Regions from separate parts of the Citrobacter freundii complex sp. 2025EL-00176 genome, predicted to be linked through region 2. Evidence: predicted binding sites of a transcription regulator. Region 2 holds the regulator's gene; each other region holds the start of a gene.
The links. The regulator LexA, encoded in region 2, represses DNA repair genes until DNA is damaged. The targets are predictions, from matches to a motif close to TNCTGTATGTACATACAGNA.
Positions count from the first base shown of each region.

Region 1: uvrB (excinuclease ABC subunit UvrB) is a predicted target of LexA. The motif match lies at 6,395-6,414, and genes of this name have one in related genera.
Region 3: metR (HTH-type transcriptional regulator MetR) is a predicted target of LexA. The motif match lies at 6,715-6,734, and genes of this name have one in related genera.

Region 1 covers NZ_JBRYHT010000001.1:112,926-120,979, forward strand. Annotated here, with positions in the region: gene hutH (histidine ammonia-lyase) at 1-252, shown strand, start outside; gene ACVXHP_RS00575 (kinase inhibitor) at 346-822, opposite strand; gene bioA (adenosylmethionine--8-amino-7-oxononanoate transaminase) at 880-2,169, opposite strand; gene bioB (biotin synthase BioB) at 2,246-3,286, shown strand; gene bioF (8-amino-7-oxononanoate synthase) at 3,283-4,440, shown strand; gene bioC (malonyl-ACP O-methyltransferase BioC) at 4,424-5,179, shown strand; gene bioD (dethiobiotin synthase) at 5,172-5,870, shown strand; gene uvrB (excinuclease ABC subunit UvrB) at 6,488-8,054, shown strand, end outside.
Region 2 covers NZ_JBRYHT010000013.1:25,377-33,430, reverse strand. Annotated here, with positions in the region: gene dusA (tRNA dihydrouridine(20/20a) synthase DusA) at 1-14, opposite strand, end outside; gene ACVXHP_RS19950 (cupin domain-containing protein) at 121-609, opposite strand; gene zur (zinc uptake transcriptional repressor Zur) at 724-1,242, shown strand; gene ACVXHP_RS19940 (CsbD family protein) at 1,284-1,493, opposite strand; gene dinF (MATE family efflux transporter DinF) at 1,625-2,950, opposite strand; gene lexA (transcriptional repressor LexA) at 3,082-3,690, opposite strand; gene ACVXHP_RS19925 (diacylglycerol kinase) at 3,800-4,168, opposite strand; gene plsB (glycerol-3-phosphate 1-O-acyltransferase PlsB) at 4,340-6,760, shown strand; gene ubiA (4-hydroxybenzoate octaprenyltransferase) at 6,820-7,692, opposite strand; gene ubiC (chorismate lyase) at 7,706-8,054, opposite strand, start outside.
Region 3 covers NZ_JBRYHT010000017.1:17,846-25,899, forward strand. Annotated here, with positions in the region: gene ubiE (bifunctional demethylmenaquinone methyltransferase/2-methoxy-6-polyprenyl-1,4-benzoquinol methylase UbiE) at 1-715, opposite strand, end outside; gene rmuC (DNA recombination protein RmuC) at 810-2,240, opposite strand; gene udp (uridine phosphorylase) at 2,381-3,142, opposite strand; gene ACVXHP_RS21680 (dienelactone hydrolase family protein) at 3,408-4,214, shown strand; gene metE (5-methyltetrahydropteroyltriglutamate--homocysteine S-methyltransferase) at 4,269-6,530, opposite strand; gene metR (HTH-type transcriptional regulator MetR) at 6,766-7,719, shown strand; gene ACVXHP_RS21695 (carboxylate/amino acid/amine transporter) at 7,607-8,054, opposite strand, start outside.

The DNA.
Region 1 (8,054 bases), on a different contig from region 2:
GCGGGTCGCAGGCTGTGGGAGATGGCGGCGAATACGCGCGGCGTGATTGCCGTGGAGTGGCTGGCGGCGTGTCAGGGAATCGATCTACGTGAAGGGTTAACCTCAAGTCCATTGCTGGAGCAGGCGCGCCAGGCGTTACGTGAGCAGGTTGCCCACTATACGCAGGATCGCTTTTTCGCCCCGGATATTGAGTCCGCGACCGAACTGTTAGCGCAAGGAACGTTGCTGAAATTGCTGCCTGATTTTCTCTAATACCCTGCCGGATGCGCTGTCGCTTATCCGGCCTACAAAAACAGGAAACCCGTAGGCCGGATGAGGCGAAGCCGACATCCGGCACAACAGAACTTAGCTAAACATTGCGGTAATTGAGGCGCTGGCGAGCGAGTGGAAGTGAACGTTAAAGCCAACCATCGCCCCGCTGGCGTCTTCATCGACATCAATACGCTCTACATCCAATGCATGAACCGTAAAGATATAGCGATGGGTTTCCCCCTTCGGCGGCGCTGCGCCGCCATAACCCGCTTTACCAAAATCCGTACGGGTCTGAATCACCCCATCCGGCAGTGCAACCAGCCCGGAGCCGAATCCTTGCGTGAGAACGCGGGTATCCGCAGGCAGATTTACGACTACCCAGTGCCACCAGCCGGAGCCGGTGGGCGCATCAGGATCGTAACAGGTCACGACAAAGCTTTTCGTCCCGGCGGGCACATCATCCCATGCAAGATGCGGGGAAATATTATCCCCGTCATATCCCATGCCGTTAAAGACGTGGCGATGCCCAAGCTTCTCCCCATCACGCAGATCGTTACTGATTAGTTTCATACTGACTCCTCTCGTTAGCCAAAAAGTGTAGCCAGAAACCGTAGAGCTTACCGCTGATTAATCGCTAAAAAATGTTGCATGGCGCACAGCCTCATTGACGGCCTGAGTCAGGCGGCGCAACTGCTCGGGCTGAATAATGTACGGCGGCATCAGATAGATCAGCTTGCCAAACGGTCGTACCCACACGCCCTGCTCGACAAAGAACTTCTGTAGCGCCGCCATATTTACCGCCTGGGTGGTTTCTATCACGCCGATGGCGCCGAGCACGCGTACGTCGGCGACCCAGTTAGAGTTCGCCGCCGGGGCCAGTTCTTCACGCAACTGCGCTTCAATGGCCGCAACCTGCGAACGCCACTCGCCGGTATTGAGAAGCGACAGGCTGGCGGAGGCGACGGCACAAGCCAGCGGATTGCCCATGAAGGTCGGACCGTGCATGAAGCAGCCCGCTTCGCCGTTGCTGATGGTTTCTGCGACCAGGCGGGTAGTCAGGGTCGCGGAAAGGGTCATCGTTCCGCCGGTTAACGCTTTGCCGAGGCACAAAATATCCGGCGTAATATCGGCGTGCTCACAGGCAAACAGCTTGCCGGTGCGGCCAAATCCGGTGGCAATCTCATCGGCAATCAGCAGGATGCCTTCCCGGTCGCACATCTTACGGATACGCTTTAACCACTCAGGATGGTACATGCGCATGCCGCCAGCGCCCTGCACAATTGGCTCGAGGATCACCGCCGCAATCTCGTGACGATGCGCGGCCATCAGGCGGGCAAAAGGCACCATGTCCAGTTCGTCCCACTCGCCGCCCATGCGGCTTTGCGGCGCAGGCGCAAACAGGTTTTCCGGCAGATACCCTTTCCACAGACTGTGCATTGAGTTGTCAGGATCGCAGACCGACATCGCGCCGAAGGTATCGCCGTGATAGCCGTTACGAAATGTCAGGAAACGCTGACGAGATTCCCCTTTGGCGTGCCAGTATTGCAGCGCCATTTTCATCGCCACTTCCACGGCGACCGAACCTGAATCCGCGAGAAAAACGCACTCCAGCGCTTCGGGCGTCATGTCCACCAGTTGGCGACACAGCGTGATGGCCGGGGCATGGGTAATGCCGCCAAACATCACATGCGACATGGCGTCAATCTGCGTTTTCATTGCGGTGTTCAACTGCGGATGATTGTAACCATGGATCGCCGCCCACCAGGATGACATCCCGTCAATGAGCCGCTCGCCGTTGGCTAAAATCAGTTCGCAACCTTCGGCCCGCGCCACCGGATACACCGGCAACGGGGAGGTCATGGAGGTGTAAGGGTGCCAGATATGGCGTTGGTCAAACGCAAGATCGTCCGTTGTCATAATCGACTTGTAAACCAAATTAAAAAGATTTAGGTTTACGAGTCTACACCAAACTAACAACGAAACGTATACCAATATGGCTCATTCTTCTCGCTGGACAATGTCGCAAGTCACCGAATTATTTGAAAAACCACTGTTGGATCTGCTGTTTGAAGCGCAACAGGTTCATCGTCAGCACTTCGATCCGCAGCAGGTACAGGTCAGTACGCTGTTGTCAATTAAGACCGGCGCCTGCCCGGAAGACTGCAAATATTGTCCGCAAAGTTCCCGCTATAAAACGGGTCTGGAAACGGAACGCCTGATGGAAGTGGAACAGGTACTGGACTCGGCGCGTAAAGCGAAGCAGGCCGGTTCAACGCGGTTTTGCATGGGGGCGGCGTGGAAGAATCCGCACGAGCGCGATATGCCTTACCTGGAACAGATGGTTCAGGGCGTGAAAGAGTTGGGGCTGGAAGCCTGCATGACGCTGGGCACGCTCAACGAAACCCAGGCCCAGCGTCTGGCTGATGCGGGTCTGGACTACTACAACCACAACCTCGACACCTCGCCGGAATTTTACGGCAATATCATCACCACCCGGTCTTATCAGGAACGTCTGGATACGCTGGATAAAGTGCGCGAAGCCGGGATTAAAGTCTGTTCAGGCGGTATTGTCGGATTAGGCGAAACGGTCACCGATCGCGCAGGTCTGCTGCTGCAATTAGCCAATCTGCCGACGCCGCCGGAAAGCGTGCCGATCAACATGCTGGTGAAAGTGAAGGGCACGCCGCTGGCGGATAACGACGACGTCGACGCGTTTGATTTCATCCGTACCATCGCCGTGGCGCGCATCATGATGCCAACCTCTTACGTGCGTCTTTCTGCCGGGCGCGAGCAGATGAACGAGCAAACCCAGGCGATGTGCTTTATGGCCGGGGCTAACTCGATTTTCTACGGCTGCAAACTGCTGACCACGCCGAACCCGAACGAAGATAAAGATTTGCTGTTGTTCCGCAAGCTGGGCCTCAACCCGCAGCAAACGGCGGTGCTGGCGGGGGATAACGAACAGCAACAACGTCTGGAGCAGGCGCTGCGTACCCCGGATACCGACGATTACTACAACGCGGCAACCGTATGACCTGGCAGCAAAAAATTGACGATGCGCTTACGGCGCGTCGTCGCGCTGATGCGTGGCGTCGGCGCTATGCGGTGACCCAGGGCGCCGGTCGCTGGCTGCAGGCCGACGGCCGCCAGTATCTTAACTTCTCCAGCAACGACTACCTTGGCTTAAGCCACCATCCGCAGATTATCTGCGCGTGGCAGCAGGGAGCTGAACGTTTTGGCGTCGGCAGCGGCGGGTCAGGTCATGTCAGCGGTTATTCCGTGGCTCACCAGGCGCTGGAAGAAGAGCTGGCGCAGTGGCTGGGCTATTCGCGGGCGCTGTTATTTATCTCCGGTTTTGCCGCTAATCAGGCGGTGATAGCCGCACTGATGGAAAAAGACGATCGCATTGTCGCCGACAGGCTTAGCCATGCCTCGCTGTTGGAGGCTGCCAGCCTTAACCCTGCTATTTTACGTCGCTTTACCCATAACGATCCGCAACATCTGGAGCGTCTGCTGACTTCCCCCTGTCCGGGGCAGCAGCTCGTGGTCACTGAAGGCGTTTTCAGCATGGATGGCGACAGCGCGCCGCTCGCTGAAATCCACGCGGCAGCGGAACGACACGGTGCGTGGCTGCTGGTGGACGATGCGCACGGCGTTGGCGTAACCGGTGCAGAAGGGCGCGGCTCCTGCTGGCGACAGCAGGTGAAACCCGAACTGTTAGTGGTAACGTTTGGCAAAGGATTTGGCGTCAGCGGCGCGGCAATCCTGTGTTCTGACAGCGTGGCCGACTATCTGTTGCAGTACGCCCGCCATCTGATCTACAGCACCAGTATGCCTCCGGCGCAGGCTCAGGCCCTGCGCGCCGCGCTGGCGGTGATCCGCAGCCGTGAAGGTGATGAACGCCGGGAAAAGTTAGCGATGCTGATCCAGCGTTTTCGCGCTGGGGTGAATACACCAGGCTTAACGCTGGCGAATTCTTCCAGTGCTATTCAGCCACTGATCGTTGGCGATAACCATAAAGCCCTGCAGCTGGCGGATGCGCTACGGCAACAAGGATGCTGGGTGACGGCAATTCGCCCACCGACGGTGCCCATCGGTACGGCCAGATTACGGCTGACGCTGACCCAGGCGCATGAGGTGCAGGATATCGATCGTCTACTGGAGGTGCTGCATGGCGCAGGTCAATAAACAGGCGATTGCCGCCGCATTTGGCCGCGCTGCCACCCACTATGAGCAACACGCAGAGCTACAGCGTCAGAGTGCCGATGCGTTACTGGCGCTCCTGGATGGCCGCACGTTCTCACAGGTATTGGATGCGGGCTGTGGGCCGGGGCGTATGAGTCGTTACTGGCGTGAGCAGGGGAGCGAGGTCTGCGCGCTGGATCTGTCGCCGCAAATGCTGGCTGAAGCGCAGCGTCATGAGGTCGCCCACCGCTATCTGCTGGCGGATATCGAAGCCATCCCACAGGCAACCGCGAGCTTTGATCTGGCCTGGAGTAATCTGGCCGTACAGTGGTGTGGCGATCTGCGCGGCGCGTTAAGCGAGCTTTACCGGGTAGTGCGTCCTGGCGGGACGGTGGCGTTTAGTACCCTGGCACAGGGTTCGATGCCGGAACTTCGTCAGGCCTGGCAGGCGGTTGACGATCGGGAGCATGCCAACCGTTTTTTACCCGTGGCGCAACTGGAAAACGCCCTGTATGGCTGGGATGTCGAATACCAGTCTCATGCCGTCACGCTGTGGTTTGACGATGCGCTGAGCGCCATGCGTTCGCTGAAAGGCATTGGCGCAACGCATTTGCATGATGGACGTGAGCAGCGTGTGCTGACGCGCTCACAGTTGCGCCAGCTACAGTTAGCCTGGCCGTGTCAGCAGGGGAAATATCCGCTGACCTACTATCTTTTTTTAGGAGTGATTCAACGTGACTAAAACGTATTTTGTCACCGGGACGGACACCGAAGTCGGTAAAACTATCGCCAGCTGTGCGCTGCTCCAGGCGGCGGGTCAATTGGGGTTGCGCGCCGTTGGCTATAAGCCGGTAGCGTCGGGCAGCGAAATGACGGCTGATGGCCTGCGAAACAGCGATGCGTTGGCATTACAGCGCAATAGCGTTGTGACGGTGGGCTATGCGGCGATTAATCCCTACACCTTCGCCGAACCCACCTCGCCGCATATCATCAGCGCCGACGAAGGTCGCCCCATTCTGGCCTCCGTGATGTCTGCGGGTTTACGCACGCTTGAAGCGCAAGCTGACTGGGTACTGGTGGAGGGGGCAGGGGGATGGTTTACGCCGCTTTCGCCAACGCTGAGTTTTTCCGACTGGGTCAAAACAGAACAGTTGCCGGTGATTCTGGTGGTTGGCGTTAAGCTCGGCTGCATCAATCACGCCATTCTGACCGCCCAGGCGGTGCAGCAGGCCGGACTGACGCTAGCCGGATGGGTAGCCAATGATGTGACGCCGCCTGGCAAACGTCATGCTGAATACATGGCGACGCTGAAGTGCGTGATTCCGGCTCCTATGCTAGGGGAAATTCCCTGGCTGGCAGAAGAGCCTGAGCGGGCACTGACAGGACGTTATCTCGATCTCAGCATTTTATCTTTGACGGCATCTGCCGATTGAATCGAGGCGGGAAATAGCGCTGGTCGCTATTGCGGTACGCGGACCAGAAAATGGTGAAAATGCGAGCAAGATCTCGGCTCTCCCTGACCGCCTCGTTAGCTGATAAATATCAAAAAATAGCGATAATTTTTTTTTATCCCCCCGGAAAAGAGAATCAGGGCGTTTTTGCCAGGCTACAGTCCACACGGGCTGGAGGCAGTTATCCACTATTCCTGTGGATAACCTTGTGCATTAGGGTTAGAAAACACAATGTAAGCGAGAGAAGACGCGGCTTGCGACTAAATTGATGCGAAAGACGTCTTGAGATAATAATTATTAAATTACAGATGGTTAGATAAAAGCAATGGCTGTCGCAGAAGTGTCATGTGTTGCCATAAAACTTTCATCGGCTGGCTTGACAAATGTTAAAAAAGGCATTGGTTTGGGGATAACACGTTTTTGCTGGTGTTTTATCTTGTCCGGGGGCAAATTTTGGCCTGCCGTCACGGCCATTTGACGGGGGTAACAGAAATATTCTGGCGCGTTACTGTTTTTTCATCCAGTATATTTTACTGGCAAAATATACGACTGCGAGTAAAATTACACACCTGCCCGCCCATTGCTTCAGGTAGCTGCTCATGAGTAAACCGTTCAAACTAAATTCCGCTTTTAAACCCTCTGGCGATCAGCCTGAGGCGATACGTCGCCTGGAAGAAGGTCTGGAGGACGGTCTGGCGCATCAGACGCTGCTGGGGGTGACGGGATCGGGGAAAACATTCACCATCGCGAATGTAATTGCGGACCTACAGCGTCCTACCATGGTGCTGGCTCCTAACAAGACGCTTGCCGCGCAGCTGTATGGCGAGATGAAAGAGTTCTTCCCGGAAAACGCGGTGGAATATTTTGTTTCCTACTACGACTATTATCAGCCGGAAGCTTACGTACCGAGTTCTGATACCTTCATCGAGAAGGATGCTTCGGTTAACGAACACATTGAGCAGATGCGTCTGTCGGCGACCAAAGCGCTGCTGGAACGTCGGGATGTCGTCGTGGTGGCGTCGGTTTCTGCCATTTATGGTTTGGGCGACCCGGACCTGTACCTGAAAATGATGCTGCATTTGACGGTGGGGATGATTATCGACCAGCGGGCGATCCTGCGTCGTCTGGCGGAGCTGCAATATACTCGTAACGATCAGGCATTCCAGCGCGGGACCTTCCGCGTACGCGGTGAAGTTATCGACATTTTTCCGGCTGAATCTGACGACATTGCGCTGCGCGTGGAACTGTTCGATGAAGAAGTCGAACGTTTGTCGCTGTTTGACCCGCTTACCGGGCAGGTTGAATCGACTATTTCCCGCTATACCATCTACCCGAAAACGCACTACGTCACGCCGCGCGAACGTATCGTACAGGCGATGGAAGAAATTAAAGTCGAGCTGGCAGACCGCCGTAAAAATCTGCTGGCGAATAACAAGTTGCTGGAAGAGCAGCGCTTAAGCCAGCGTACACAGTTCGATCTGGAAATGATGAACGAGCTGGGTTATTGCTCGGGGATTGAAAACTATTCCCGCTATCTTTCCGGACGCGGACCAGGCGAGCCGCCGCCGACGCTGTTTGATTACCTGCCGGCCGATGGTCTGCTGGTGGTGGATGAATCCCACGTCACTATCCCGCAAATTGGCGGCATGTATCGCGGCGACCGGGCGCGTAAAGAGACCCTGGTCGAGTACGGATTCCGTTTGCCGTCGGCGCTGGATAACCGTCCGCTTAAATTTGAAGAGTTCGAGGCGCTGGCTCCGCAGACCATCTACGTCTCGGCGACGCCGGGGAACTATGAGCTGGAGAAATCCGGTGATGACGTGGTTGATCAGGTGGTACGACCAACCGGCCTGCTGGATCCGGTGATAGAAGTGCGTCCGGTGGCGACGCAGGTTGACGATCTGCTGTCGGAGATCCGCACGCGTGCGGCGATTAACGAACGTGTGCTGGTCACCACACTTACCAAACGCATGGCGGAAGACCTCACCGAATACCTCGAAGAGCACGGCGAGCGGGTGCGCTATCTGCACTCCGACATCGATACCGTGGAACGCATGGAAATCATTCGTGACCTGCGCCTGGGCGAGTTTGACGTGCTGGTGGGTATCAACCTGTTACGCGAGGGTCTGGACATGCCTGAGGTCTCGCTGGTGGCGATTCTGGACG
Region 2 (8,054 bases):
GATTCAGGCAGCATGGCGAATATTCAAGCATCCGGTTAAAAAAGGGGCGCTACTATAGCATAGACCGATGTGATAGTGCGCCCCATCATCGTGGCTCCCACAGCATATTCTCACAGAGCGTTATTTGCGCCCCGGCTTGCCGTCATGTGGGCCAAAAAACTGCGGCGGATGGTCAACCCAGCGATCCTCGCGCGTGGCGGCATAGACCGGGTTAAGCGGGTAATAAATGCGATTATATTTTTTGTTTGCCTCACCCACGACCAGCAGGCGCACCTCTTCACTGGTGTTATTGATAAAGGTGTGGCACACCCCGGTTCCTGCCGGAAAACCGACGCTGTCGCCAGGTTCGAGCTTCCATAAATAGCCGTTGATCCAGGCTTCAGGATAGCCTTCCAGCACATAGATAAACTCTTCTTCATCGCTTTCCGCATGAGGATAAGATGTGCGACGCCCCGGCGGCAGGCGTTCATGATGAATACCTAGTCTGCCTAACCCCAGTTTACGGGCAAGCGGCGCGCCAATAGCAAAAAGTTCATTGCTGTCGGGGTAGGTGGAGTCATCAGCCCCCTCCACCTCTCGCCAGTGGCGAATACAGTCGGGTCTTTTCATGTTGATTCTCCAGAATACGATGCGTCAGGTATAGCACACAGCGGCGGATCTCGGCGTTTTAAGCAGAACATGATAAAGTAAGGGATTAACCTTTCACACAAATCGAGGCGCCAAATGGACAAAACCACCACGCAGGAGTTATTGGCTCAAGCTGAAAAGCTCTGTGCGCAACGCAACGTGCGGCTAACGCCGCAGCGCCTCGAAGTGCTGCGCCTGATGAGCCTGCAGGAAGGTGCAATCAGCGCTTACGATCTGCTCGACCTGCTACGGGAAACCGAGCCACAGGCCAAGCCGCCGACCGTTTATCGTGCGCTCGATTTTCTGCTGGAACAAGGTTTTGTACATAAAGTGGAATCGACCAACAGTTACATGCTGTGTCACCTGTTCGATCAACCGACCCACAGTTCTGCGATGTTTATTTGCGATCGCTGTGGCGTGGTAAAAGAAGAGTGTGCGGAAGGTGTGGAAGACATTATGCATATGCTGGCGGCAAAAATGGGTTTTGCTCTGCGGCATAACGTGATTGAAGCTCACGGGCTGTGCCCGGCATGCGTGGAGGTTGAAGCCTGTCGCCATCCTGGAGAATGCCAGCATGACCACTCAATTTTGGTGAAAAAGAAAGTCGGTCGCTAAGCAAAAGAGCGTACATCCTTGTACTCTCAGGAGGGGACTAATTACCAGCGGTAATCGTTGCGGGTTTCCCAATCAGTAACTTCTTTCTCCGCCTGATCTTTTGCGTAACCGTAACGCTCCTGGACTTTACCGACCAGTTGGTCACGTTTGCCTTCAATGACCGTCATATCATCGTCGGTCAGTTTGCCCCATTGCTCTTTCACTTTACCTTTGAACTGTTTCCAGTTGCCGCCGACTTCGTCTTTATTCATCATCAAATCCTCATCGTTAGGTTGTGAATAGCCAGAGTATCTCGTCCAACTCCGCTATCTTTTCTGCTGGACGTGATAATAAGTGTAGTCACTGATTCGGCATTCGACTCACTATTCAGAATTTTTAACCGTCAGGCTTCAACGAACCACGTCCCGTTGCGCCAGTGACGTCGCCAGATAAAGGCCAGTGAAAGCCCGCGCAGGGCGAGAAACACGGTGAGCGCCAGCCACAAGCCGTGGTTACCCAGCAGTGGTAAAGCCAGCAACGTTAATGCGAATCCCGCGGCGGCAACGGCCATGCTGTTGCGCATTTCTGCAGCCCGTGTTGCGCCGATAAACATACCGTCCAGCAAATAACACCAGACGCCAACCAGCGGCAAAATCACCTGCCAGATAAGATAGCGATCGGCCAGCAGTTGTATCTGCGGGAGCGAAGTCAGCAACGCGATAATGTGCTCGCCAAACAGGGCATAAACCAGCGAAAACAGAATCGCCACAAGACCGGACTGTCGACAGGCTGCGCGCCAGACATCCAGTAACTGGCTGCCATCCCTTGCGCCATAGGCCTGACCAGAATGCGCTTCAACGGCGTAGGCGAACCCGTCCAGCGCGTAGGCGGTAAAGGTCAGTAAGGTCATCAGAACAGCATTTACCGCAATGATATCGCTCCCCAGACGCGCACCCAGCACCGTAATGGCACCAAAACAGAGCTGCAGCAACAGCGAGCGCAGCATGATGTCGCGGTTAAGCGCCAGTAACCGGCGGAAATTGCCACGCCACGCCTGTTTCAACATTGCCAGCGAAATTCCGCGCATATGCAGGACCTTGCGGACCATTAACAGACCGATCAGCAAGGTGGCGTATTCGGCGATGACCGTCGCCAGCGCCGCGCCCTGCACGTTCATATGCAGGCCCATCACCAGCCACAAATCGAGCACAATGTTGAGAACATTACCGACAATCAGCAGGATAACCGGCGCTCGCGCATACTGAACGCCAAGCAGCCAGCCGAGCAGCACCAGATTCGCCAGCGAGGCGGGGGCGCTTAACCAACGGATTTCCAGGAAACGTCGGGCCTGCTCCAGTACGGCTTCACTGCCGCCGACAATATGCAGGGCCAGATCGATAATCGGCGTACGAAACAGTGCAATAAGCAGCCCCGCCCCCAGCGCCAGCATTAGCGGTTGCACCAGCGCACGCGCCAGTGCCTGCGGATTTTTCGCGCCAAATGCCTGGGCGGTAAGGCCGGTGGTGCTCATGCGTAAAAAAAGCAGCAGCATAAAGAGAAAACTGGTCGCGGTGGCGCCAACGGCAACGCCGCCAAGATAGACCGGACTGTCCAGATGACCAATGACCGCGGTATCGACCAATCCCAGCAAGGGAACGGTGATATTGGAGAAGATCATCGGTAAGGCTAGACGCCAGAGTGCTTTGTCGGAGGAGGTAAAGAAAGGCATGAAATAGCGCCTGAAAAGAAGTTAGACGTACTGGAAGATGTTGTCCATGCCCGGTAAGCGCAGCGCCACCGGGCACGTTGCCGGATGACGACGCAAACGTCTTATCCGGCTGTCGGGAAAGCAACCTGTGATTACAGCCATTCACCGTTACGAATGACGCCAACAGCCAGCCCTTCGATGGTGAAGTTTTGCTCGCGCAGGTCGACCACAATGGGTTTGAATTCGCTGTTTTCTGGCAGGAGTTCAACCTTGTTGCCCTGTTTTTTCAGGCGCTTCACCGTCACTTCGTCGTCAATGCGCGCGACGACAACCTGGCCGTTACGCACATCCTGTGTTTTATGCACGGCCAGCAAATCACCGTCCATAATCCCGATATCTTTCATCGACATACCGCTGACGCGCAGCAGAAAATCGGCGTTCGGTTTGAACAGTGAAGGATCGACCTGATAATGGCCTTCGATGTGTTGCTGCGCCAGAAGTGGCTCACCTGCCGCAACGCGCCCGACAAGCGGTAAACCTTCTTCTTCTTCCTGCAACAGACGAATACCACGCGATGCGCCGGATACAATTTCCAGCACACCTTTACGCGCCAGCGCTTTCAGATGTTCTTCAGCAGCGTTTGGGGAACGGAACCCCAAACGCTGCGCGATCTCCGCACGCGTCGGTGGCATACCTGTCTGGCTGATGTGATCTCTAATAAGATCAAACACCTCTTGCTGCCTGGCCGTTAACGCTTTCATTCCGCCCCCTGGGTGTATATACAGTTATGCTGTGAGTATATACAGCTAAAGGTGATTTTGGAACCGCAAACTGCACAAAAAACAGGAGAATGATGAAGTTGTGGAATCTTTATCGCAAATGCGACCACAACAGGATGCCCCAGGTGATCAGGGCGACAAAAATGGACAGTAGTACCGCCGCCGACCCCATGTCTTTCGCACGACCAGACAGTTCGTGGTACTCGGAGCCGATACGATCAACCACCGCCTCAATCGCACTGTTGAGAATTTCAACGATCATCACCAGCATCACGGAACCGATCAGCAACACGCGCGTAATGGCGTCGACGTCCAGCCAGCAGGCGATGGCAACGCCTAGCAGAACGGCAACGCTTTCCTGGCGAAATGCCGCCTCATTAATCCATGCGGCGCGAAAACCTTTCCAGGAATAGCCTGCTGCTTTGATAATTCGGGTGAATCCAGTGGTATTATTGGCCATCAAAAAGAACCTTTTTACATTATTAGCGTCAATGTCATTGTAACGTTACCCCGTTTGTTTCAGGGTGTGGCAAAGCAGCGCGAAGTATGACCGGATACACCAGAAATTCACTAAACTTTCTGATATCCTTGCAGCGCATTTGCATTATTAACCAGAGGCTTTACATCGTTTATGTCCGGCTGGCCACGAATTTACTACAAATTACTGAATTTACCATTAAGCGTGCTGGTAAAAAGCAAGTCTATTCCGGCGGAACCTGCACCGGAATTGGGGCTCGATACTTCTCGCCCCATTATGTACGTCCTACCGTACAACTCCAAAGCAGACTTGCTGACGCTGCGCGCCCAATGTCTGGCGCACGATCTCCCGGATCCCCTGGAACCGCTGGAGATAGACGGAACTCTACTGCCGCGCTACGTGTTTATTCACGGCGGTCCACGTGTATTTACCTATTACACGCCAAAAGAAGAGTCCATTAAGCTGTTCCATAACTATCTCGACTTGCATCGCAGCAATCCAGACCTGGATGTGCAGATGGTGCCGGTTTCGGTGATGTTTGGTCGTGCGCCCGGGCGCGAAAAAGGCGAGGTCAACCCGCCGCTGCGTATGCTGAACGGCGTACAAAAATTCTTTGCTGTGTCCTGGCTGGGTCGCGACAGCTTTGTCCGCTTCTCCCCGTCGGTTTCCCTGCGTCGCATGGCGGATGAACACGGTACAGATAAAATTATCGCCCAGAAGCTGGCGCGCGTAGCGCGTATGCACTTTGCGCGCCAACGCCTGGCCGCTGTCGGTCCGCGCCTCCCTGCCCGTCAGGATCTGTTTAACAAACTGTTGGCCTCAAAAGCTATCGCGCGTGCGGTAGAAGATGAAGCGCGCAGTAAAAAAATCTCCCACGAAAAAGCGCAGCAAAATGCGATAGCGCTGATGGAAGAGATTGCCGCCAACTTCTCCTACGAGATGATCCGTCTGACAGACCGTATTCTGGGCTTTACCTGGAACCGTCTGTATCAGGGGATTAACGTTCATAATGCAGAGCGTGTACGCCAGTTGGCGCACGATGGGCACGAAATCGTCTATGTTCCGTGCCATCGCAGCCATATGGACTATATGCTGCTGTCGTACGTGCTGTACCATCAGGGTCTGGTTCCGCCGCACATCGCGGCAGGCATCAACCTGAACTTCTGGCCAGCAGGCCCGATTTTCCGCCGTCTGGGCGCGTTCTTTATTCGTCGTACCTTCAAAGGCAATAAGCTTTATTCCACCGTTTTCCGCGAATATCTGGGCGAGTTGTTCAGCCGCGGCTACTCGGTTGAGTACTTTGTCGAAGGCGGTCGTTCGCGTACCGGACGTTTGCTCGACCCGAAAACCGGCACCCTGTCGATGACCATTCAGGCGATGCTGCGCGGCGGTACGCGTCCGATTACCCTCGTACCGATCTACATCGGCTACGAGCACGTAATGGAAGTGGGCACGTATGCGAAAGAACTGCGTGGCGCGACGAAAGAGAAAGAGAGCCTGCCGCAAATGCTGCGTGGCTTAAGCAAGCTGCGTAATCTGGGTCAGGGCTACGTCAACTTTGGCGAGCCGATGCCATTGATGACTTACCTCAACCAGCATGTGCCGGAGTGGCGTGAATCTATCGATCCTATCGAGTCTATCCGCCCTGCCTGGCTGACGCCGACGGTAAATAACATTGCCGCCGATCTGATGGTACGCATTAACAACGCAGGCGCGGCCAACGCCATGAACCTGTGCTGTACCGCGTTACTGGCTTCCCGCCAGCGCTCTCTGACCCGTGAGCAATTGACTGAACAACTCGATTGCTATCTGAGTCTGCTGCGCAACGTACCGTATGCCTCAGATGCGACGGTTCCTGCGCAGAGCGCCAGTGAGCTGATTGACCATGCCTTGCAGATGAACAAGTTTGAGGTCGAGAAAGACACCATCGGCGACATCATCATTCTGCCGCGCGAGCAGGCGGTATTGATGACGTACTACCGCAACAACATTGCGCATATGCTGGTTCTGCCTTCGTTGATGGCGGCCATCGTAACCCAGCATCGTCATATTTCACGCGCCGCGCTGCAACAGCATATTGAAGCGCTGTACCCGATGCTGAAAGCGGAGCTGTTCCTGCGCTGGGAGCGTGACGAACTTGCAGGTGTGATCGACGAACTGGCCAGCGAAATGCAGCGTCAGGGACTCATTACCCTGGACGATGACGAACTGCATATCAATCCGGCCCGTTCCCGTACGCTACAGCTGCTGGCGGCGGGTGCTCGTGAGACGTTGCAGCGCTACGCCATTACCTTCTGGCTGCTGAGCGCTAACCCGTCTATCAACCGTGGTACGCTGGAGAAAGAGAGCCGCACCGTGGCTCAGCGTCTTTCCGTCCTGCACGGCATAAACGCGCCGGAATTCTTCGACAAGGCCGTGTTCAGCTCTCTGGTTCTGACGCTGCGTGACGAGGGATACATCAGCGATACCGGAGATGCCGAACCGGAAGAGACGATGAAGATCTATCAGATGCTGGCCGAACTGGTCACGTCGGATGTGCGTCTGACCATCGAGAGCGCCACACAAGGCGAGTAAGCATAAAAAAACCGGTCGAAATGAAATGACCGGTTTTTATTTTGCAGGCTAAGCCAAACTCAAAAATGCCAGTAGCTCATTGCCAGGCCTAAGAACAACACCAGACCGACATAGTTATTGTTCATAAACGCCTTAAAGCAGGCGTCACGCTCACGGTTGACGATCAGTTTCTGCTGATACACAAACAGCGCCCCTGCCACTAACAGAGACCAGTAATAGCCCAGTCCCAACCCGTTTAGCCAACCCACCAGCGCCATCAGTACCAGCACGCCCACCTGCAGAATACCAATGATTAGCTTGTCGTTCTGGCCGAACAGAATCGCGGTCGATTTAATACCAATCTTGAGGTCATCATCGCGGTCAACCATGGCGTACTGCGTATCATAGGCCACAGCCCAGAGGATATTAGCAAGGAACATCAGCCAGCAGCTCAGCGGGACGGACTCGCTCACGGCGGCGAACGCCATCGGGATCGACCAGCCAAACGCCGCCCCCAGCACCACCTGCGGCAGATGCGTATAGCGCTTCATAAACGGGTAAACCCACGCCAGCGCTAACGCCGCAACGGACAACAAAATGGTCATCGTATTAAGGGTCAGGACCAGCAGGAAGGCCAGCAATACCAATACCACAAACAGCGTTCGGGCTTCTTTCTCGGTGACAGCCCCGCTCGGCAGAGGCCGATTCGCGGTACGTTTAACGTGGCCGTCAAACTTCCTGTCGGCATAGTCATTCACCACGCATCCGGCGGCGCGCATTAACCATACGCCGGCGACAAAAACCGCCAGGATCCACAATTGCGGCATGCCAGGAGTTGCTACCCATAACGCCCACAGCGTAGGCCACAGCAGCAGTAAGGCGCCGATTGGCTTATCCGTACGCATCAAGCGGTGAAACGCCAGCAGCTTATTCTGCGTCAGACTCCACTCCATCTTTATCTTCCTCTCAGTACAACGGCGATGCAGGTAGAAAAAGCTCGGTAAGCATCAACGGCTTACCGCTCAGCCGCAGGCGGGAACGACGCCCCCACAGCGCTGCATCCTGGCCAATCTCAATAAAATCTCGAGTCAATGTTGATGACGTAAACAGGTAGCGTCCGAGCGGGGTTTTCCCCAGGTTTTGTAAGGCCAGTTCAGGGCCACACAGGGTGGATTCAGGCACCACGGTACGCCCGGCAAGCCAGGGTTCACCATCCGCGCATAACAGGATTTCGCGTAACCAATAGCGGGACTCTTTAGGCAGCAGCGTCAGTTCTTCAGCCACCTCATTTTGCCCAACGAACGCTTCGCGAATC
Region 3 (8,054 bases), on a different contig from region 2:
TCAGGTTGTAGTAATCAACGCTTTCGAACCCGGCATCTTGCATCATTGCTTTTAGCGTGTCCTGATCGGGATGCATGCGAATGGACTCCGCCAAATAGCGGTAACTGTCCGCATCGCTTGCGACCATGGAACCTATGCGCGGCAGAACATGGAAAGAATAAGCATCGTAGGCCTTGCTCAGCGGTTCGATAATCGGTTTGGAGAACTCCAGCACCAGTAAACGTCCGCCCGGCTTCAACACGCGATACATGGAGCGTAAAGCTTTGTCTTTATCCGTTACGTTGCGCAGGCCGAAAGAAATGGTAATGCAGTCAAACGTGTTGTCAGGGAAAGGCAGTGCTTCCGCGTTCGCCTGAACGTACTCCACGTTACCCACTACGCCGATATTACGCAGCTTTTCGCGACCCATTTTGAGCATTGAGTCATTGATATCCGCCAGTACAACTTTACCGGTTTCACCAACCATGCGAGAGAATTTAGCCGTCAGATCGCCCGTACCGCCCGCCAAATCCAGAACGGTTTGACCGCGACGCACGCCACTGCAATCAATGGTGAAGCGCTTCCACAAACGATGAATGCCAAATGACATTAAGTCATTCATAACGTCATATTTCGAGGCCACAGAATGAAAAACGTGGGCCACCATGTCAGCTTTCTGCTCTTTAGCGACGGTCTGAAAGCCAAAGTGCGTCGTTTCTTGTGAATTATCCACCATCTCAGTGCCTGCTCATTCAAAAAATGTTCAAGAAGTGTAACAGATTGGGCCAATTTGCCCTACCCTTCTGCCCGGTTCAACTACCCCAAATGGACTAGTTTGATTGCTGATTTACCGCTTTGTCATCAGGGTAAGGCTCATCCTGTTGCGTCTCAGGGACCGAGCGCAAGCGGTACTCTTCATCCTGCGTAGTGGCTTGTTCAGCCAGCTCAGGATTTATCTCGCGCTTAATTTCCACACCTAAACTGCGAAACGCCTCTGCCTGTGACAGGACGTTTCCACGGCCTGAAGAGAGTTTTTTCATCGCTTGTCGGTAGTTGTCCTGAGCTTTATCCAGACTTTGGCCAATCGCCGACATATCATCCACAAACAAGCGCATTTTGTCATAAAGTTTGCTGGCCCGATCGGCAATTTGTTGCGCATTACGGCTCTGATGCTCGTAGCGCCACAGGTTGGCGATCGTGCGCAACGCCACTAACAGCGTGGTGGGGCTGACCAGCATAATATTATTTTTAAGCGCCTCGGTTATCAGTTCAGGTTGCCTGTCCAGTGCCAGCAAAAAAGCAGGCTCGACGGGAATAAACATCAGTACATAGTCAAGCGAACGCAGTCCGGGAAGCTGTTGATAATCTTTACGGCCCAGCAGACGAATATGGTTTCGCACCGAGGCGATATGTTCCTGCAATGCACTCTCGCGGGTATATTCATCTTCCGCGTTAAAATAGCGCTCATAGGCAACCAACGTCATTTTTGCGTCGATCACCACATCTTTTCCCTGCGGTAGCCGGACGATGACATCGGGCTGCATACGCGAACGGGCATCGTTTTCAATACTAACCTGAGTTTCGTATTCATAACCCTCACGCAGACCGGAAGCCTCAAGCACCCGAGTGAGTACAACCTCCCCCCAGTTGCCCTGCGTTTTGTTATCGCCTTTTAAGGCCCGCGTCAGGTTTACCGCTTCCTGCGCCATCTGCGCGTTAAGTTGCTGGAGATTACGAATTTCGTGCGCCAGGGTATGTCGCTCTTGCGCCTCTTTGCCAAAGCTATCCTGAACCTGACGTCGAAAACCGTCCAGTTGTTCACGAAGCGGTGTCAGCAGGCTGTTCAGACTTTGACGATTTTGCTCATCCACGCGGCGGTTGCTGTGCTCAAAAATGCGATTCGCCAGGTTTTCAAACTGTTCACTCAGGCGTTGTTCGCTGTTGATCATCTGGCGGATTTTATCTTCCGCATGCTGCTGCGTCGCTTCCAGCCGGGTAGTGACTTCACGGAGATCGGCTTCCAGAGAGGTGTTGATGCTGTGCAGGCTGCGTAATTCGTTATTGAGTAGCTCGCACTCATCGCGCCAGTGGGCTTCTTGCGCGAGTTGTTGGCGGGCAGCGCTTAACGCAATATCCAGTTCACGTCGCTCTTCGATGAGGTCGGCACGGATCTGATCGGCCCGCGCTTTTGTCGCCAGCCATCCCACCAGCAGCCCTGCGGCTAACGCCAACACGGCACTCATCATAATTGTAATATCCACAACGCCCCCTTACAGCAACGGCTTACCCGCACAAAATAGAATTGTGCTGTATAAACGTCCAGTTTAAAAGGAATTTCCTGCGAGGCACTACGCAAAATAAAAAGGCCGAACGCGTCGGCCTTTTTGAACAGACGGGAGAATTACAGTAAACGGCGGGCAGCTTCGACCACGATTTTCACCGCGTGGCTTTCCGTTTGTTTCATCGTTTCCGCATTAGGGATCTCTTGCTGAGTACGGTTCACGATAACGCCAGCAACCATACCTGCACGCAGGCCCTGGCTGGCGCACATGGTCAGCAACGTTGCGGATTCCATTTCGTAGTTCATGACTCCCATGGACTGCCACTCTTCCATTGAGCCTTTGAAACGGCTCACTACGCGACCAGAGAAGGTGTCATAACGCTCCTGGCCCGGGTAGAAGGTGTCCGAAGACGCGGTTACGCCCACGTGGGTAGTCGCACCGATAGATTTCGCCGCTTCCACCAGCGCAGTGGTGCACTCGAAGTCAGCAACGGCCGGGAATTCCATTGGCGCGAAGTGCAAGCTTGCGCCATCCAAACGGACAGACGCAGTGGTGACCAGCACATCACCCACATTGATATGCGGCTGAATAGCACCAGTCGTACCGATACGCAGGAAGGTACGAATGCCCAATTGTGCCAGTTCTTCTACGGCAATAGAGGTGGACGGGCCGCCGATGCCGGTAGAGCAAACGATCACGGCTTTACCATCCAGCTCAGCACGCCAGGTCGTGAACTCGCGATGGGATGCCAGCTTAACCGGCTTATCCATCAGCGCGGCGATCTTTTCCACACGCTCCGGGTCGCCAGGGACGATAGCAAGCGTAGCCCCTTGTAAATCGTTCTTAGTGAGGCCGAGATGAAAAACATCAGACTTAGACATAAAAACTCCTCTGTGAATCGGTTTTGTCAGAAGAAGCAAAAACACACTTTACCGAAGGCATAAACAAATTTTCGTGACAGACATCACCATGATGTAAATCAATTGCATTCAATTACCATAAAATAGTGATATTCATCACATAAATGGCGTGATGTAAGGACGCCTTGCACAAAAGATAGACCGTTTAAGGCAATGTGGTTCGTTGCATATGTCTATAGTTAATAATGCGCTTTTTGGCTGAGTATTTAAGGGTACGGAGAATACCATGACAACACGACAATCTGGCTTTGCACCTGCTGTATCTCCACCGACGTCTACCACGGTTCATACACCGGATAACGCAATTATCGCCGGTGTAACGTCCATACCTTCACAAGGCGATGATATGCCAGCGTATCACGCACGACCAAAACAGACCGATGGCCCCCAGCCTGTGGTCATTGTCGTGCAGGAGATTTTTGGCATTCATGAACACATTCGCGATGTTTGCCGCCGTCTGGCCCTGGAAGGATATCTGGCTATCGCGCCAGAGCTCTATTTCCGCGAAGGCGATCCTAACGACTTTGCCGATATCCCGACGCTGCTCAGCGGCCTTGTCGCCAAAGTGCCTGACTCTCAGGTACTGGCCGATCTGGACCACGTCGCCAGTTGGGCCTCCCGCAACGGCGGGGATGCTCATCGATTAATGATCACAGGTTTTTGCTGGGGCGGACGCATCACCTGGCTGTATGCCGCGCACAATCCGCAGTTAAAAGCAGCGGTAGCGTGGTATGGCAAACTGGTGGGTGATAAGACCCTCAACTCGCCGAAACATCCCGTTGATATCGCCACCGATCTTAACGCCCCCGTTCTGGGACTTTATGGTGGTCAGGATACCAGTATTCCACAGGATACCGTCGAAACGATGCGTCAGGCGCTACGCGCCGCCAATGCGAAAGCGGAAATTGTGGTTTATCCCGACGCCGGGCATGCCTTTAATGCCGATTACCGCCCGAGCTACCACGAAGAGTCCGCCAAAGACGGCTGGCAGAGAATGCTGGAGTGGTTCGCGCAATACGGCGAGAAGAAGTAAGTTTCGCCAGGCAAACCGATCATCAAAACGGAGGCTAACGCCTCCGTTTTATTTTTAAGCCTGACGCAGATTCTGCGCGGCCTTCACCATGTTCGCCAGCGCGGCGCGGGTTTCCGGCCAGCCGCGGGTTTTCAGGCCGCAGTCCGGGTTCACCCACAGACGCTCCGCCGGAATACGCTGCTCGGCCTTCTTCAGCAGGGCCTCAATCCACTCCACGCTCGGGACGTTCGGCGAGTGAATGTCGTACACGCCCGGCCCGATTTCGTTGGGATAGTCGAACTCTTCAAACGATTCCAGCAGCTCCATATCCGAACGCGAGGTTTCAATGGTGATCACATCCGCGTCCAGCGCGGCGATCGACTCCATGATGTCGTTGAACTCGCAGTAACACATGTGGGTGTGGATCTGGGTTTCATCCTTCGCCACCGCCGCGTTAATGCGGAAGGCTTCCACGCCCCATGCCAGATACGCGGCCCAGTCGCTGCGACGCAGCGGCAGACCTTCACGCAGCGCCGGTTCATCAATCTGAATAATACCGATACCCGCCGCTTCCAGATCCGCCACTTCATCACGCAGCGCCAGCGCAATCTGCTTGGCGATGGTTTCCCGCGTCACGTCTTCACGCGGGAAGGACCAGCAGAGAATAGTCACCGGGCCGGTCAACATGCCTTTTACCGGCTTGTCGGTCAGCGACTGCGCGTACTTCGCCCACTCCACGGTGATCGCTTCCGGGCGGCTGACGTCGCCAATCACCACCGGCGGCTTCACGCAGCGGGAACCATAGCTCTGTACCCAACCGTTCTGAGTAAAGACGAAGCCATCCAGATGCTCGCCAAAATATTCCACCATGTCATTGCGTTCGGCTTCACCGTGCACCAGCACATCGAGACCCAGACGTTCCTGCTCGACGATCGCCTGCTTAATATGTTCGGCGATACCGGTGCGGTAGTGACCGGCATCCAGGTTGCCCTTTTTGAAGTCCAGACGCAGGCCGCGAATCTCCGTGGTTTGCGGGAACGATCCGATCGTGGTGGTCGGCCATGCTGGCAGATTAAAGCGGGCACGCTGCGCTTGGGCGCGAACAGGGTAAGCATTGGCACGCAGGCTGTCCTGCGCGGTGATCGACGCCAGACGTTTTTCCACCGCGGCGTTATGGACGCGGGTAGAGTGGCGACGCGCCTGAATTGGTGCGCTCCACGCCGTAATTGCCGCCGTATCACCGCTGTTCAGCGCATCGCGCAGCAGCGCCAGCTCTTCACATTTTTGCAGCGCGAAGGCGAACCAGCTCTTCACTTCCGCATCCAGGCGAGTTTCGACGCTTAAATCAATCGGGCTGTGCAGCAGGGAGCAGGAAGAAGCCACCCACAGATCACGTTTCCCGGCGATGTCTTTAATTTGTGCATATTTTTCGCTGAGATCGGCGCGCCAGACGTTACGACCATTTACCAGACCGGCTGACAGCAACCAGTCGGCAGGCAGACGCTGGTGCAGCTCGGCAACGTCATCTTTGCCGTGTACCAGGTCAACGTGCAGACCCTGCACTGGCAGCGCGGTAATGGTATCCAGGTTTGGTGTGACGCCCTCGAAATAGGTGGTCAGCAGTAATTTTACCTGCCCTGCCAGCGCGTCATACGCGGGTTTGAAGGCGTTCAGCCAAACCTGCGGCAGCTCCAGCACCAGCGCGGGTTCATCAATCTGTACCCACTCAATACCGCGTTTTGCCAGCTCGGCCAGCACCTGCTGGTAAACCGGCAGAATGTCGTTGAGCAGGGTCAGGCGGTCAAACGGTTCGCCCTTCACTTTCCCCAGCCACAGGTAAGTGACCGGCCCCAGCAGCACAGGCTTCACCTTGTGGCCGAGCGCCAGCGCTTCGTCCACTTCATCCAGCAATTGGGTCCAGGTCAGCTTGAACTGCTGACCTTTGGTGAACTCCGGCACCATGTAGTGATAGTTGGTATTAAACCATTTGGTCATTTCTGCCGCCGCCGCTGGCTCACCCGTCGGGGCGCGACCACGGCCAATGCGGAATAAGGTATCGATATCAACCGAGCCGTCTTTATTTTGATGACGCGCCGGAACGTTGCCCAGCAACAGGCTGGTGGTCAGCACATGATCGTACCAGGCAAAATCGCCCACTGGTAGCAGGTCAACGCCCGCCTGCTTCTGCTGCTCCCAGTGGCGGGCGCGCAGCTCGCGGCCAACGGCCAGCAATTCTTCACGGGAAGAATTTCCCGCCCAGTAGCTTTCTTGCGCTTTTTTCAGCTCGCGACGCAGGCCAACGCGAGGGAAACCGAGGGTGTGATTCAATATTGTCATTTTTCTTCCTCTAATTATATGTAAATCCTATGGATTTTTAATTTAGGGAAGGCGGCAAGTTTACTCATCCCCAGGAGCTTACTGAAGTAAGTGACTGGGGTGGGGAAACGAAGCCAACGCACCATAAATTTAAAAGACGAAGGATTTTAGCCGTCCAGATGTTTACACATCCATAATTGGCGGTTACTGTATATTCCTCAAGCGCAATTTGTTCATGCCGAAGTGAAGGACTTTCATGATCGAGATTAAACACCTGAAAACGCTCCAGGCGTTGCGGAATAGTGGTTCGCTGGCAGCCGCAGCGGCGACGTTGCATCAGACCCAATCCGCCCTTTCTCACCAGTTCAGCGATCTGGAGCAGCGCCTCGGCTTTCGTCTTTTTATCCGTAAAAGTCAGCCTCTGCGCTTTACGCCGCAGGGCGAAATTTTGCTGCAGCTGGCAAACCAGGTGTTGCCGCAAATCGGTCGCGCGTTGCAGGCTTGCAACGAACCGCAGCAAACCCGGCTGCGCATCGCTATCGAATGCCATAGCTGTATCCAATGGCTGACGCCCGCGCTGGAGAATTTTCGTGCCAACTGGCCGCAGGTGGAAATGGACTTTAAATCCGGCGTGACGTTCGACCCGCAACCCGCGCTACAGCAGGATGAATTGGATCTGGTGCTGACCTCCGACATTCTGCCGCGCAGCGGATTGCACTACTCGCCGATGTTTGATTTCGAAGTCCGCCTGGTCCTGGCGCCGGACCATCCGCTGGCCAGCAAAACGCAAATCACCCCGGAGGATTTAGCCAGCGAGACGCTGCTTATTTATCCGGTACAACGGAGTCGGCTGGATGTCTGGCGGCATTTCCTGCAGCCTGCGGGCGTTAGCCCGTCGCTGAAGAGCGTGGATAACACCCTGCTGCTGATTCAGATGGTTGCGGCCAAAATGGGTATAGCGGCTTTACCACACTGGGTGGTGGAGAGTTTTGAGCGCCAGGGTCTGGTGGTAACCAAAACCCTGGGTGATGGATTGTGGAGCCGACTGTACGCCGCCGTGCGCGATGGCGAGCAGCGACAGCCGGTCACTGAAGCGTTTATTCGCTCAGCGCGGAATCACGCCTGCGATCACCTGCCGTTTGTACGGAGTGCGGAACGACCCACTTTCGATGTACCCACAGTGAGGCCACTATCACAGCCGCACCAATGATGAAGCTCGGCCAGTGAGGCTGTTGATGCCAGATAGCCAGGTTAACCAACAGCCCGGCCGGGACATGCATATTGTTCATGATGCCCAGCGTACCCGCATCCACCTGCGTCGCGCCGTAATTCCACATAAAGTAACCAATGCCGGACGCCGCCACGCCAAGAAACACCAGGATGCCCCACTGTAGCGTAGTTGTAGGCATTTTTTGCGCGTTACCCAGCATGAACCAGGCCACGATTGCCACCATAAATGCCCCCATGTAAAACCAGGCAAAAGCGTTATGCTGCGGCATTGGGCGTGTTTCCATCAGACGCTTGTAGCCCACCATGCCAATAGCA